Regions from separate parts of the Hoeflea sp. AS16 genome, predicted to be linked through region 2. Evidence: predicted binding sites of a transcription regulator. Region 2 holds the regulator's gene; each other region holds the start of a gene.
The links. Region 2 encodes PhoB, which activates phosphate uptake and scavenging genes when phosphate is short. Its sites were predicted from a motif close to TGTCATNNANCTGTCAT; they were not measured.

Region 1: a site for PhoB is predicted at 1,790-1,806, ahead of phnC (phosphonate ABC transporter ATP-binding protein). Genes of this name have one in related genera too.
Region 3: a site for PhoB is predicted at 2,315-2,331, ahead of ugpB (sn-glycerol-3-phosphate ABC transporter substrate-binding protein UgpB). Genes of this name have one in related genera too.
Region 4: a site for PhoB is predicted at 1,826-1,842, ahead of WNY80_RS11195 (alkaline phosphatase). Genes of this name have one in related genera too.

The regions. Positions count from the first base shown of each region.
Region 1 is NZ_JBBMQQ010000001.1:416,072-419,629, reverse strand. It holds gene phnD (phosphonate ABC transporter substrate-binding protein) at 1-777, opposite strand, end outside; gene phnC (phosphonate ABC transporter ATP-binding protein) at 834-1,715, opposite strand; cobalamin riboswitch at 1,897-2,078, shown strand; gene bluB (5,6-dimethylbenzimidazole synthase) at 2,127-2,807, shown strand; gene WNY80_RS01955 (DapH/DapD/GlmU-related protein) at 2,804-3,418, opposite strand; gene phnL (phosphonate C-P lyase system protein PhnL) at 3,415-3,558, opposite strand, start outside.
Region 2 is NZ_JBBMQQ010000006.1:160,821-164,378, reverse strand. It holds gene pstB (phosphate ABC transporter ATP-binding protein PstB) at 1-341, shown strand, start outside; gene phoU (phosphate signaling complex protein PhoU) at 388-1,110, shown strand; gene phoB (phosphate regulon transcriptional regulator PhoB) at 1,140-1,823, shown strand; gene WNY80_RS15880 (GcrA family cell cycle regulator) at 1,919-2,443, opposite strand; gene WNY80_RS15875 (aspartate aminotransferase family protein) at 2,918-3,558, shown strand, end outside.
Region 3 is NZ_JBBMQQ010000012.1:59,919-63,476, forward strand. It holds gene ugpA (sn-glycerol-3-phosphate ABC transporter permease UgpA) at 1-856, opposite strand, end outside; gene ugpB (sn-glycerol-3-phosphate ABC transporter substrate-binding protein UgpB) at 918-2,228, opposite strand; gene WNY80_RS20860 (urate hydroxylase PuuD) at 2,509-3,558, shown strand, end outside.
Region 4 is NZ_JBBMQQ010000003.1:591,764-595,321, reverse strand. It holds gene WNY80_RS11205 (M3 family metallopeptidase) at 1-1,137, shown strand, start outside; gene WNY80_RS11200 (VOC family protein) at 1,177-1,758, opposite strand; gene WNY80_RS11195 (alkaline phosphatase) at 1,937-3,493, shown strand.

The sequences.
Region 1 (3,558 bases), on a different contig from region 2:
GAAGTCCTTGAACTTGGCCTTCATGTCGGTGTCCATGGTTGAACGGACAACAATCGGACCATTCGGGATCAGCGGCGACTGCCAGACCTGGACCAGGTCACCCATGTCGACGATGCCCTTGTCGACCATCTTCTTCAGATTGCCCGATGTGTAGCCGTCCTTGAACTCGCCAACGCCCGAAGCCCAGGTGGTGCCGGCATCGAAGTTGCCCTTGACGACTTCCAGAACCAGGTTCTCGTGACCACCGCCGAAGCCGGTTTCACCGAAATACTCGGCAATCGGCATGCCGATGGCGGCAGGCAGCGTGACCGAAGGAACCAGGAAGCCGGACGTGGAATCCGGATCGGCGAAGCCGAGCTTCTTGCCCTTGAGGTCTTCCAGCTTGGTGATGCCAGAATCCTTGCGCGCAACCATGACGGAGTAGTAGCCGGTGGCGCCATCGGTCTGGATCGTGGTCAGGATCGGCTCAACAGCGTCCTTGTTTTCAAGATAGACCTTGGCGTAGCCCGATGCCCCAAGTTCGGCATAATCGAGCGTGCCGCCGAGCAGGCCCTGGATCACGCCGTCATAATCGGCGGCCGGAAACAGCGAGACTTTTTCCACGCCGAGAACGGCGGGCAGTTTTTCGGTCATGCACTGGAAGCTGCGCAGGCGGTCGGCTTCGTTTTCGCCGCCGAGAATGCCGATACGGAAGTCCTTGAGGTCTTCGGCGCCTGCAGGCTGGACAGCGATGATGGCGGCGAACGATGCCGCTGCGAGAAGGGCTTTCTTGAACATTGATCTGCTCCTGGTGAGATCCGGCAGGATGCCGGCCATTCCGTGGGTTGGGCCTGTTACGCGGGCAAGGCGACCTCGGCTGCTGCAGGCTTGACGCTGAGCGCCGGCTGCAACGGACCGGTGGATTTGGACTTGGCCGGAACGATAGGGCGTTCGGCGGAAATCGATGTCGAGGTGATGGCTTCCGAGATCTCTGTACCGTCATCGGAGGCGCCGTAGATCATCCGCACGGCGTCACTGGTCAGCTCGTCGGGCGAGCCGTCAAACACCACCTTGCCGCCGGCCATGCCGATCACCCGCTCGCAATAGGCACGCGCCGTATCGAGCGTGTGCAGATTGGTGATCACGGTAATGCCTTCGCGCTCGTTGATGTCTTTGAGCGCGTCCATGACGATCTGCGCGTTGAGCGGATCAAGCGAGGCGATCGGCTCGTCGGCCAGTACCATCGAGGGCGACTGCATCAGCGCCCGCGCAATGGCGACACGCTGCTGCTGGCCACCCGACAGGGTTCCCGCCATCTGCAATGCGGTCTGGGCAATGCCGAGACGCTCCAGCGCCATCAAGGCTTTGGCTCGCTCCTCGACCGTGAAGATGTTGAGAATGTTGAGCACCGTCGAGCGGTGATTGAGCCGGCCAAGCAGCACATTAGTCAACACGTCAAGCCGCGGCACCAAGTTGAACTGCTGGAAGATCATCGCGCAATCGCGATGCCAATTGCGCAACCCTGCACCACCGAGCCCGGACACGGTCTTGCCCTTGAACCGGATCTCGCCGCTGCTTGTCGGCGTCAACCGGTTGATCATGCGCAGGAGCGTCGACTTGCCGGCGCCCGAACGCCCGATAACACCGACCATCTGCCCTTCCGGGATAGACAGCGTGACGGCATCAACAGCAATGTTGGTGCCAAAACGGCGGGTCACGTCGGTCAATTCAAGCATGGGCAAATCCCCCGGGATCACGATTGGTCTTGCGACTTTCGAGGAGTGACCTAGCCCAGCCATGTGAAAGGCCGATGTCGGTTTGATGTCAGTTTTGTTACGTTCCACAGGCCCGGAGAGGCCTGGTGCGAAACCTCCATTTTCCAAGCGCAAAACAGACTTGCGTCCGCGCTTCAGTCATGGCCCTATGTGGATGTCTGGTGCCCGTGTGATGCGGGAGAATCGGGAATCCGGCGAGAATCCGGAACGTGCCCAACGCTGTGACGGGGATGGTCTGCGCTTCATGCCACTGGGAGAGCCCGGGAAGGCGCGCAGGTCAGATGATCCGAAGTCAGAAGACCGGCCAGATGTCATAGCCTTTCAGCGCATGGACAGCGCTGCGGGTTTTTCCGGATTGTTGGGGATCAAACAATGCCGAAGACATCCATGCTGTCTGCAGCAGAACCATTCGTGACGGCTGAACGCGACGCCGTTTACAAGGCCATCTTCACCCGCCGCGATGTGCGCGACCAGTTCCTGCCGGAGCCGGTTCCGGATGACGTTCTACGACGGCTTTTGCAAGCCGCGCATCACGCACCGTCCGTGGGGTTCATGCAACCCTGGAACTTCATCACCATCCGCAGCCAACCGGTGCGCGACAGGGTGGCCGACGCGTTCGCGCGCGCCAACGACGAAGCTGTCAAACTGTTTCCAGAAGAACGGCAACCCAAATACAAATCATTGAAACTTGAAGGCATCCGCAAGGCGCCACTCAACATCTGCGTCACCTGCAATCGAAAACGAGGCGGCGATGTGGTTCTGGGCAAGACCCACAATTCCAGCATGGATCTCTACAGCACGGTCTGCGCGGTGCAGAACCTGTGGCTTGCAGCCCGCGCCGAGGGCATCGGCATGGGCTGGGTCAGCATCTTTCGCGACGCCGATCTCAAAGCCATCCTGAGCATCCCCGACCGGATCGAGATCGTCGCCTATCTCTGCCTTGGCTATGTCGACGAGCTCTATGAGCGGCCGGAACTCGAGGTCAAGGGCTGGAACCGCCGGCTGCCGCTCGATGAGCTGATTTTCGAGGAATGCTGGCAGGGCGAACCCTAGCCACCATGTTTTTCGATAAACGCCTCGACCGGCAGCGCCCGGAAATCATGAAGCGCCGCATGCAGCTTTTCATGCTCCCAGTCCCACCAGGCCAGCGCATCGAGGCGGCTGGCGATGTCATCGGAGAACCGTTGCCGGATGGTTCGCGCAGGCACGCCGACGGCAATGGCGAAATCGGCAACATCTTTGGTCACCACCGCGTTGGCCCCGATGATCGCGCCATTGCCGATGCTCACACCGGGCATCACCACCGCGCCATGGCCGATCCAGGTGTCGTGGCCGATGCTGATCCCCTGCCCGGCGCGCCAGTCGAAGAAATCCTGATCGTCAGTCTCGCCGTCGAAATACCACGACGAGCGATAGCTGAAATGATGCAGCGACGCCCGCTCCATCGGATGCATGCTGGCATAGATCCGCACATGACTGGCGATATTGGCAAACTTGCCGATGCTCGCATAGGCGATCTGGGTGTTCTCGACGCAATAGGAATAATCCCCCATGCTCGAGTGCGCCACGGTGCAATTGGCGCCAACCTCGGTGTAGCGACCAAGGGTGGAACCCACGACCTTGGCGCTGTCATGCACCAGCGGTGTCCCTGACAGCTTCGTCATGCCGCAGACTTTCCGGTGGCAAAGGCAGATACATCGATGATCTGATCGGCCACCGCATCGCGAACCTCCTGATCGTGGAAAATGCCGAGCAATGCCGCGCCATCTGCCTTCTTGCGGGCAATCAGGTTGATCACCACTTC
Region 2 (3,558 bases):
ACCGTCTGCATGAACCCGGCACAGGCCTGTCGGGTGGACAGCAGCAGCGGCTCTGCATAGCGCGCGCCATCGCCGTCAGCCCCGAAGTCATCCTGATGGACGAGCCGTGCTCGGCGCTCGATCCCATCGCCACAGCCAAGGTCGAGGAGCTGATCGACGAGCTTCGCGTCAATTACACCATCGTCATCGTGACCCACTCGATGCAGCAGGCAGCCCGCGTCTCGCAACGCACGGCGATGTTCCATCTGGGCAAGCTTGTCGAGGAGGGGGACACCGACAAGATGTTCACCAATCCGGACAACAAGCTGACTCAGGACTACATCACCGGCCGCTTCGGCTAATCCGGTTGCCTTTCGCATCGTGAATACAGGATTGAAGGATCAAACCATGCCCGAAGCCCACACAGTCACCTCCTATGATGACGAGCTCCGCTTCCTGACCCGCCGCCTGTCTGAAATGGGCGGCATCGCCGAACGTATGGTTGCCGATGCCGTCGCCGCCCTGGTCAATGCCGACACGGCGTCCGCCCAGCGCGTCATCTCCGAAGACCTGTTGCTCGACAATGGCGAGCGCGAGATCTACGACAAGGCCGTTCTGGTGATCGCCAAGCGTCAGCCGATGGCCTCGGATCTGCGCGAGATCATCGGTTCCATCCGCATTGCCTCCGATCTCGAGCGCGTCGGCGATCTTGGTAAGAACATCGCCAAGCGGGTGATTGCGGTTCACACCATGGCCCAGCCGCGCAAGCTGGTTCGCGGTCTCGAGCACCTGGCCGAACTGGCCCTGACACAGCTCAAGGAAGTGCTGGACGCGTTCGCCACGCGCTCGCCGGATCTCGCCAATTCGATCCGTGAGCGCGACGAGGAGATCGACGCGATCTACACCTCGCTGTTTCGCGAGCTTCTGACCTACATGATGGAAGATCCGCGCAACATCACCGCCTGCACGCACCTGCTCTTCTGCGCAAAGAACATCGAGCGGATCGGCGATCACGCCACCAACATCGCCGAAACGGTCTATTACGTCGCCACCGGCGAGCAATTTGCCAACGAGCGCCCCAAGGATGATGACACCGCCACCATGATCGCACCCGCACCGGGTTCGGCCTGACAGCGTTACGGAGTGCATGAAACATGGCGATGAGCCCGCATATCACTGTGGTTGAAGACGAAGAGGCGCTGTCTGTGCTGCTTCGCTACAATCTGGAAGCTGAAGGCTACGAGGTCGACACCGTGCTGCGCGGTGACGAGGCCGAGATCAGGCTGCAGGAGCGTGTTCCGGATCTGCTGATCCTGGACTGGATGCTGCCGGGAATTTCCGGCATCGAACTGTGCCGCCGCCTGCGGGCCCGGCCCGAGACCGAGCGTCTGCCGATCATCATGCTGACCGCCCGCGGCGAGGAGAGCGAACGGGTGCGGGGGCTGGCGACAGGCGCTGATGATTACGTCGTCAAGCCGTTTTCAACGCCAGAACTGCTCGCCCGCGTCAGGGCCATGCTGCGCCGCGCCCGGCCCGAGGTCATCTCCAGCCAGCTCAAGGTCGGCGATATCGAACTTGACCGCGAAACCCACCGGGTCAAACGGCGCGGCCGCGACATCAAGCTGGGACCGACCGAATTCAGGCTGCTTGAATATCTGATGAGCTCGCCCGGCCGGGTCTATTCCCGCGCGCAGCTGCTCGATGGTGTCTGGGGGCATGACGTCTATGTCGACGAGCGCACGGTCGATGTGCATGTCGGCAGGTTGCGCAAGGCAGTCAATCTGTCAGGCATGCGCGATACCATCCGCACCGTGCGCGGCGCCGGCTACTCGATCGAAAGCTGACACGGGCCACAATCAGACTTCAGGGTCAGGACAGCAGAAAAAGAAAGAGCCCGGGCGATGAACCCGGGCTCTTTCAGTTTCGGAATTGATATCGCTCAGCGTGCCCGCTTGCGCTCGCTTGACGGCTGGAAAGCCATCTTGGCGTGATAGCCGCAATAGGGCGATGCATCGCCTGAATCATTGCCGCAGAAGTGGAAGTCGTCCTGCAGCGGATCGCCGACCGGCCATTTGCAGGTCCGCTCCGAAAGCTCCACAAGCGTAAGCCTGCGCGAAATCGGCACCACCACGTCTTCCATCGGACGTGTATCGATCTCTTCGGCGGCAACAACGTCCAGGTCTTCCTTCAACTGCGCCCCGCCGCTTGAGCGGCTCATGGTGCGGGTTGCCTGTGCTGCGGTGCGGCCTGCGTAGTTCGGCGCACGCGGTGCTGCGGTGGCGCGCTTTGTGCGCACCGACGCCTGTCCACCGCTCTTGGCGCGTCCGGGCAGATTGAGCCGGTGCACCTTGCCGATCACAGCATTGCGGCTGACGCCGCCCAATTGCGCTGCGATCTGGCTAGCGCTGAGCCCGTCCGCCCAGAGTTTCTTGAGTCTTTCGACCCGTTCATCAGTCCAGTTCATGCAATGCTCTCCCTGTATCCCGTATCCCGGGATGGCAGAATCCCTCACCGTCGTCCCGGATGACCGGAACTTGAACGCTCGGTTACAATGAGGTGAATAGTGTCCGCCGCGAACCTCTATTTCATGGTCTTAACTTAGTGGTCGGCAGACTCCGTGACAAGAGTCAGCCGAATCATGCCGATCCCTTTTGGCGGTTTTCCCCAACTTAGGCGGCGGATACAAAATCTTACCCTTTAGCCGTGACGGAACGCCGGCCAGATCGAAAATGCTCGCCCGGAGCCGATGCAAATCGGCTCGGACCGCGTGCGCATCCTGTCTCATTGACAGGCATCGTCTAAATGTAAATAGTGCCCTCGCCGCCCCGGAAAGGGCGGCATTTTGGTTTTCCGGCATGCCCTGCCTCGTGACCGCTGCGGCGTTCGCAATGCATGGGTCGTGCTGTTTTGTCCGTTCTCTAAAGGGGAGAGAAGCGCCATGGCCGACGCCAAGCCGCTTTATGATACATATAACCGCGTTCCAATCGTGTTCGAACGCGGGCATGGCGTGTGGCTGGAAACTCCCGAGGGCGAGCGCTATCTGGATTTTGCTGCCGGCATCGCGGTCAATTCTCTCGGCCACACCCATCCGCATCTGGTCGAGGCGCTCAAGGCCCAGGCCGATCGCCTGTGGCATCTCTCCAACGTGCACGAAATTCCCGACCAGTCCCGTCTGGCCGAACGCCTGACCGAGGTGACTTTTGCCGACAAGGTGTTTTTCACCAATTCCGGTGCCGAGGCGCTGGAATGCGCCATCAAGACGGCGCGCCGTCATTTCTTTGTCAACGGCCAGCCCGAGCGCTATCGCATCGTCACCTTTGAAGGTGCTTTCCACGGCCGTACCCTGGCGACGATCGCCGCCGGCGGTCAGGCGAAATATCTCGAAGGCTTCGGTCCCAAGGTCGAGGGCTTCGATCAGGTGCCGTTCGATGATCTCGACGCCCTGAAGGCGGCGATCACCGACGAGACGGCAGCCATACTCATCGAGCCGGTGCAGGGCGAGGGCGGCATTCGTCCGCTGTCCAATGAAAGCCTGCGGGCTTTGCGCGACCTGTGCGACGAGCAGGGCATCCTGATGAT
Region 3 (3,558 bases), on a different contig from region 2:
AGCGGAACTGGACCACCGTCAGGATCCCCACGAGCCCGAGAAGCACGACCGATTGCGCGGCCGAGGAGCCCAGATCCTGACCGACGAAGCCGTCGGAAAAAACCTTGTAGACCAGGATCGTGGTCGATTGCTCGGGGCCGCCCTTGGTGATCGTATGGATGACGCCGAAGGTGTCAAAGAAGGCGTAGATGATGTTGACCACCAGCAGGAAAAACGTGGTTGGCGAGAGCAACGGAAAAATAATGGTCCAGAACCGGCGCCAGAAGCTGGCACCGTCAATCGCCGCCGCCTCGATGACGCTTTTGGGAATGGCCTGCAGGCCGGCGAGGAAAAACAGGAAATTGTAGCTGATCTGCTTCCAGGCCGAGGCTGCCACGACGAGCGCCATGGCCTGGCCGCCATCGAGAGTGTGGTTCCAGGTGTAGCCGAGCTGAGCCAGCGTCCAGGCGATGATGCCGGTGAACGGATTGAACATGAACAGCCACAGCACGCCGGCAATTGCGGGAGCCACGGCATAGGGCCAGATCAACAGGGTGCGGTAGGCACTTGAGCCCTTGATGACGCGGTCGGCAAGAACCGCCAGCCAGAGCGCGAACGACATTGCCGAGACCGTGACCAGCACCGAGAAGACGGCAGTGGTGAGAAAGGATTCGCGATAGTAGCGATTGCCGAAGAGATATTCGAAATTGCCCAGTCCGACGAACTGGGTCTTGAGCCCGAACGGGTCCGGGATGAAGGCAGACTGATAGATCGCCTGCCCTGCCGGCCAGAAGAAAAACACAAATGTGACAAGCAGCTGCGGGGCGACCAGCAGATAGGGCAGCCAACGGTTGTCAAATACGACACGCTTTTCCATGAATCACCGACCGGGAAGAGAAGCCCGGCGAGGCCCTTGAGGCCCCGCCGGATCAACAGTGTTAGCGATTGGCCTGCTCGAAGCGGCGAAGCAGTTCATTACCGCGGGAGACCGCAGAATCAAGCGCTTCCTTTGCGGACTTCGAACCGTTCCAGACACCTTCGAGTTCTTCATCGATGATGCCGCGGATCTGGTCAAAGCTGCCCAGACGCAATCCCTTGGAATTGGGGGTCGGCGCCTTGCCGGTCATCTGGATGATCGAGATGTCGGTGCCGGGGTTTTCATCATAGAAACCCGAAGCCTTGGTTGCCTCATAGGCAGCCATGGTGATCGGCAGGTAGCCGGTGTCCTGGTGCCACTTGGCCTGGATGTCCGAGCTCGACAGGAAGTTGAAGAAGGCTGCAACGCCCTTGTACTCTTCCGGTGTCTGGCCTTCCATGACCCACAGAGACGCACCACCGATGATGGTGTTCTGCGGCGCGCCTTCAACATCGCTCCAGTACGGCAGCGGACGGATGGCGAAGTCGAAAGTGGCTTCCTTCTTCACCCCGGCGTAACCGGCGGACGATTCGGTGAACAGTGCGCATTCACCGGCACGGAACGGGGCACCGCCTTCGTTGCGGCGACCCGAGTAGATGAACTTGCCGTCCTTGGCCCACTGGCCGAGCGTGTCGATGTGCTTGACCTGAACGTCACCGTTGAAGGTCAGCTCGGTATCAACGCCTGCAAAGCCGTTCTCTTTCGATGCGAAGGGAACGTTGTGGTAGGCGGAGAGGTTTTCGAGGTGAACCCAGCTCTGCCAAGCAGTCGTCAGCGGGCACTTGTTGCCCGATTCCTTGAGCGCGTCGAGGGCGGTGCCCACCTGCTCCCAGGTCGACAGATCCATTTCCGGATCAAGACCGGCAGCCTTCAGCGCGTCCTTGTTGACGTAAAGGACCGGCGTCGAGGAGTTGTAAGGCAGCGACAGCATCTGGCCTTCGGTGGTGGTGTAGTAACCGGCAACCGCGGCGAGATAGACCGACTGGTCGAATGGCAGGCCTGATTCGGCCATGACTTCATAGACCGGCTTGATGGCGCCCTTGGCCGCCATCATCGTTGCGGTACCGACTTCGAACACCTGAAGAATGTCAGGCTGCTCGCCCGCGCGGAACGCGGCGATTCCGGCATTGAGCGTTTCCGAGTAGTTGCCCTTGTTGGTGGCAACCACGGTGTATTCGCTCTGGGAATCGTTGAACTTGGCAACCTGCTCGTCAAGGAGTTCACCGAGACGACCGGTGAACGCATGCCAGAAATCGATTTGTGTTGCGGCGCTTGCTGGTGCAACGCCCGCCATGAGTGCGGCGACAACGCCAGCGGCGATGTATTTTTTCATGTGAAGTTCCTCCTTGATGGGAAACGCGTGAAAACGAACGTAACCCGAAAGGGAAACGTAACCTCAGAGCGTCTACTGCGCAAATGAAAACAGTTTTGTGACAGGGGTGTGGAAAACGAACCGTGGAACGAACTTTTCCGGTTTCACAGACAATCAATTCGATTTTCAGAAAAAATCAGCAGCTGATTAACTCGCGGACAGGCGAAAGCGGGCTTTCCATTCTGCTCCGCATTGCGCATCATGTGCACTGCAAAACAAACGGAAAGTGCGAGGGGCACCGATGTACGACTATCCTCTTTTGTGGGAATGGCTCAGCTTTGCCGTGCGCTGGCTGCATGTGATCACGGCCATCGCCTGGATCGGATCATCCTTCTATTTCATCGCGCTCGACCTTGGCCTGGTGCAGCGCCCCGGATTGCCCGAAGGCGCCTATGGCGAGGAATGGCAGGTGCATGGCGGCGGCTTTTACCACATCCAGAAATACCTGGTGGCGCCGCCAAACCTGCCCGAGCACCTGACCTGGTTCAAATGGGAAAGCTATGTCACCTGGCTGTCGGGCTTCGCCATGCTGTGCGTGGTCTACTATGCCGGTGCCGAGCTCTACCTGATCGACACCAATGTGCTGGATGTGTCGGCCCCCGTCGCGATTTCCATTTCGGTGGCTTCGATCGTGTTTGGCTGGATCATCTATGACCTGCTCTGCAAATCGCCGATCGGACAAAGCACCACGGGGTTGATGCTGGTGCTGTTCGCGGTGCTGGTGGCGATGGCCTGGGGCTATACCCAGGTGTTTTCGGGCCGGGCGGCACTTTTGCATCTGGGTGCGTTCACCGCCACCATCATGAGCGCCAATGTGGCGATGATCATCATTCCAAACCAGAAGATCGTCGTCGCCGACCTGAAGGCGGGGCGGACGCCGGATCCGAAATACGGACGCATCGCCAAGCAGCGTTCGCTGCACAACAACTACCTCACCCTGCCGGTCATCTTCCTGATGCTGTCGAACCACTATCCGCTGGCCTTTGCCACACAGTGGAACTGGCTGATCGCGGCTCTGGTGTTCCTGATGGGTGTTACCATCCGGCACTGGTTCAACACCGTGCATGCGCGCAAGGGAAAGCCGCACTGGACTTGGGCCGTCACCGTCGCGCTGTTTGCCGCCATCGTCTGGCTGTCGAGCCTGCCGCGCACTGACGAGGTGATCGAGGAAGCCTCGCTGGCGCCGGTGCTTGAGCGGTTCGTCACGAACGCCCATTTCGAAGCGGTCAGTGAAACCATCATGGGGCGCTGCTCGATGTGCCACGCGGCAGAGCCGTTCTGGGAGGGCATT
Region 4 (3,558 bases), on a different contig from region 2:
ACCCGTGCCGTCGAGCACGCCGACGCCGACCGTGCCGAACTGGCCAAGCTGATTGCCGAAGAAGGCGGCAACCACGAGGTGGCGGCCTGGGACTGGCGGCATTATGCGGAAAAGCTCAAGGCCCGCCGGTTTGATTTCTCCGAGGCCGAACTCAAGCCCTATTTCCCGCTCGGCAAGATGATCGAAGCCTGCTTCGACGTGGCCAACCGGCTGTTCGGCATCACCATGACCGAACGCCCCGACATTCGCGGTCCGCATCCCGATGCCCGGGTGTTCGAGGTGACCGGACGTGACGGCAAGATGCTCGCCACCTTCATCGCCGATTATTTCGCCCGGCCTTCAAAACGCTCCGGCGCCTGGATGAGCGGCATGCGCAGCCAGCACAAGCTCACCATGCCCGACGGCTCAAAGGGCGAGGTTCCGATCATCACCAACGTGATGAACTTCGCCAAGCCTGCTCCCGGCAAAGAAGCACTGCTGTCGCTCAACGATGCGCGCACGCTGTTTCATGAATTCGGCCATGCGCTGCACGGCATGTTGTCGGACGTGACCTACCCGTCGCTTTCCGGCACCTCGGTCAGCCGCGATTTCGTCGAACTGCCGTCGCAGCTTTATGAGCACTGGCTGACTGTTCCGGAAATTCTCGAAAAACACGCGCGCCATTACAAGACCAATGAGCCGATCCCGCGGGCGCTGCTCGACAAGGTGCTGGCAGCCCAGACCTTCAATGCCGGTTTTGCCGCCGTTGAATTCACCGCCTCCGCGCTGGTCGACATGGCCTGGCACACCGCCGGTGAAAAGGCCGACCCGGCAACATTCGAGGCCGAAACACTGAAAAAGCTCGGCATGCCCGAGGCCATCGTCATGCGCCACGCCAGTCCGCATTTCCTGCACGTGTTCTCCGGCGAAGGCTATTCGGCTGGCTACTATTCCTACATGTGGTCGGAAGTGCTGGACGCCGACGCATTCTCGGCCTTTGAGGAAACCGGCAATCCGTTTGACCCGGCAATGGCGGAAAAGCTGCTCACCCACATCTATTCGGCCGGCGGATCGCGTGATCCGGGTGAACTCTACCAGGCTTTCCGCGGCCGTATGCCGGACGCCACTGCTATGCTGGAAAAACGCGGCCTCGCTTAAGCCGCATCCGCCATCGACCGTCCGGCACCGCGAAAGGCCTCAATAGGCCTTTTTCGGCGTCCGGTCGTCCGACAGCGATTGCTGCGATCTCAGGATGATCGCTTCGATCGCGTCGGCGAGATGGGTTTCCGCGATGTTGTAGTCGCCCCTGGCGACCCTCAGCCGGTGCGCTTCAAGCAGCACCTCGGCATGGGAGGATCCGGCAGGCGGTTCGAACCGGTAGGCGGCAAGCTCGATCAGGAAACCCAGCGGGTCCTTGAAATAGATCGAGTCCATGAAGCCCCGGTCCTTGACCCCGCTGTGCTTGATCCCGCGTTCGTCAAGCCGCTCGATGGCCTGCGAGAAAGTGGCCTTTGACACGTTGATGGCCAGATGATGAACCGCGCCGGGCTCGGTCGAGGTCCGTGCCGGATCAGGCTTGCGGTCCTCGCTGGTGAAAACGGTGATCAGCCGGCCATCGCCGGGATCGAAATAAAGGTGGCTTTCCGAAGCGCTGTCCAGATTGGGCTGCTCGAAAACGAAGGGCATGCCGAGCACGCCTTCCCAGAAATCGATGGAGGTCTGCCGATCCGCCCCCACCAGGGTGATGTGGTGGATGCCCTGTGCCTGCAATTTGCGCATGTTTGCCTCCCGCGGCCTCTTCTCTCCCTGCTTGATACCGCATCCGGCCGGCGCGGCAAAACCCGCCTGTCATCAAAGCTTGATCAAGCTTTCACCAAACCGAGAAGTAGCTGTCACATATTCTTGCAATCTGTCCTGGTCAGCCCCTTGCGGGTCACGATCAATCAGGAGAAGCCAGATGTCTCTTTCCCGCCGCAGTTTTCTCGTCTCCGCCAGCGCCACCTCGCTGGTGACCGCAACCGGCCTTGCCGCACCGTCCTACTCCCGCGCCGCCCAGCGCCCGGTTTTCACCCACGGTGTCCAGTCCGGTGACGTCAACACCTCTTCCGGCATGATCTGGACCCGCGTCGACCGGCCGTCGCGCATCAACATGGAGATCTCCACCGTCGAGAGCTTCAAGAATTCGATCAAGCTGCCGCCGATGAATGCGCTGCCGGATACCGACTTCGCCGCCAAGCGGCTGATCGAGAACCTGCCATCCGACCAGGACATTTTCTACCGCTTCAGCGCCGCCGACCTGTCCGACATCAACACCGTGTCCGAACCGATTGTCGGCCGTTTCCGCACGGCACCTGCCTCCCGCCGCAACATCCGCTTTGCCTGGTCGGGCGACACCGCCGGTCAGGGCTGGGGCATCGATGAAGTCGGCATGAAGACCTACGCCACCATGGCCAGGCATGAACCGGACTTCTTCCTGCATTCCGGCGACACCATCTATGCCGATGGCGCCATGCAAGATGAAGTTGACCTCAAGGACGGCAGCAAGTGGATCAACAAGGTGCTGATCGACGAAAAGCGCAAGGTCGCCGAAACGCTCGACGAATTCCGCGGCCAGTGGAAATACAACCTGATGGACGAGCATGTGCGGGCGCTCAACGCTGTCTGCCCGACCTTCTTCCAGTGGGATGACCATGAAGTTCTCAACAACTGGTCGGACTCCAAGGATCTGACAGACGATGACCGCTACACCGAAAAGTCGGTGCATGTGCTCGCGGCCAATGCCGCCCGCGCATTCCATGAACTCACCCCGATCAGCTACACCCCTGCCGAGCCGGGCCGCGTCTACCGCAAGATCGCCTACGGCCCGCTGGTCGACGTGTTCTTCCTCGACATGCGCTCCTACCGGGCTGCCAACAGCGAAAACATGCAGGATGCGCCCAGCGATGCGACCGCGTTCATGGGTCAGCAACAGATAGCATGGCTCAAGCGCGAGCTCGCCAACTCGAAGGCGACCTGGAAGATCATCGCCGCCGACATGCCCATCGGCCTGGTGGTGCGTGACGGCGACACCAGGTTCGAAGCCATAGCCAATGCCGATGACGGCGCCGCCAGGGGCCGCGAATTCGAGATCGCCGATCTGCTGCGCTACATCAAGAATGCCGGCATCACCAACACGGTCTGGCTCACCGCCGACGTGCATTACACCGCAGCCCACTACTATGATCCGGCCAGGGCGCAGTTCCAGGATTTCGAACCGTTCTGGGAATTCGTCTCCGGTCCGCTGCACGCAGGCACCTTCGGCCCCAACGCGCTGGACGGGACATTCGGCCCCGAGGTCAAGTTCGTCGCGGCCCCCACCGAAGAGCAGGGCGCCAACCTGCCGCCGTCCATGGGACTGCAGTTTTTCGGCCTCGTCGACATCGACGGCGCCACCGAACAACTCACCGTCCGGCTGATGAATCGCGATGACGAAGAACTCTGGAACATCACGCTGGACCCGGTTCGCAGCGCCTGACTAATTGTTACGTTTCCGGTACGACATGATGAAGAAGGGCGCTCTGCGCCCTTCTTTCGGTCCGT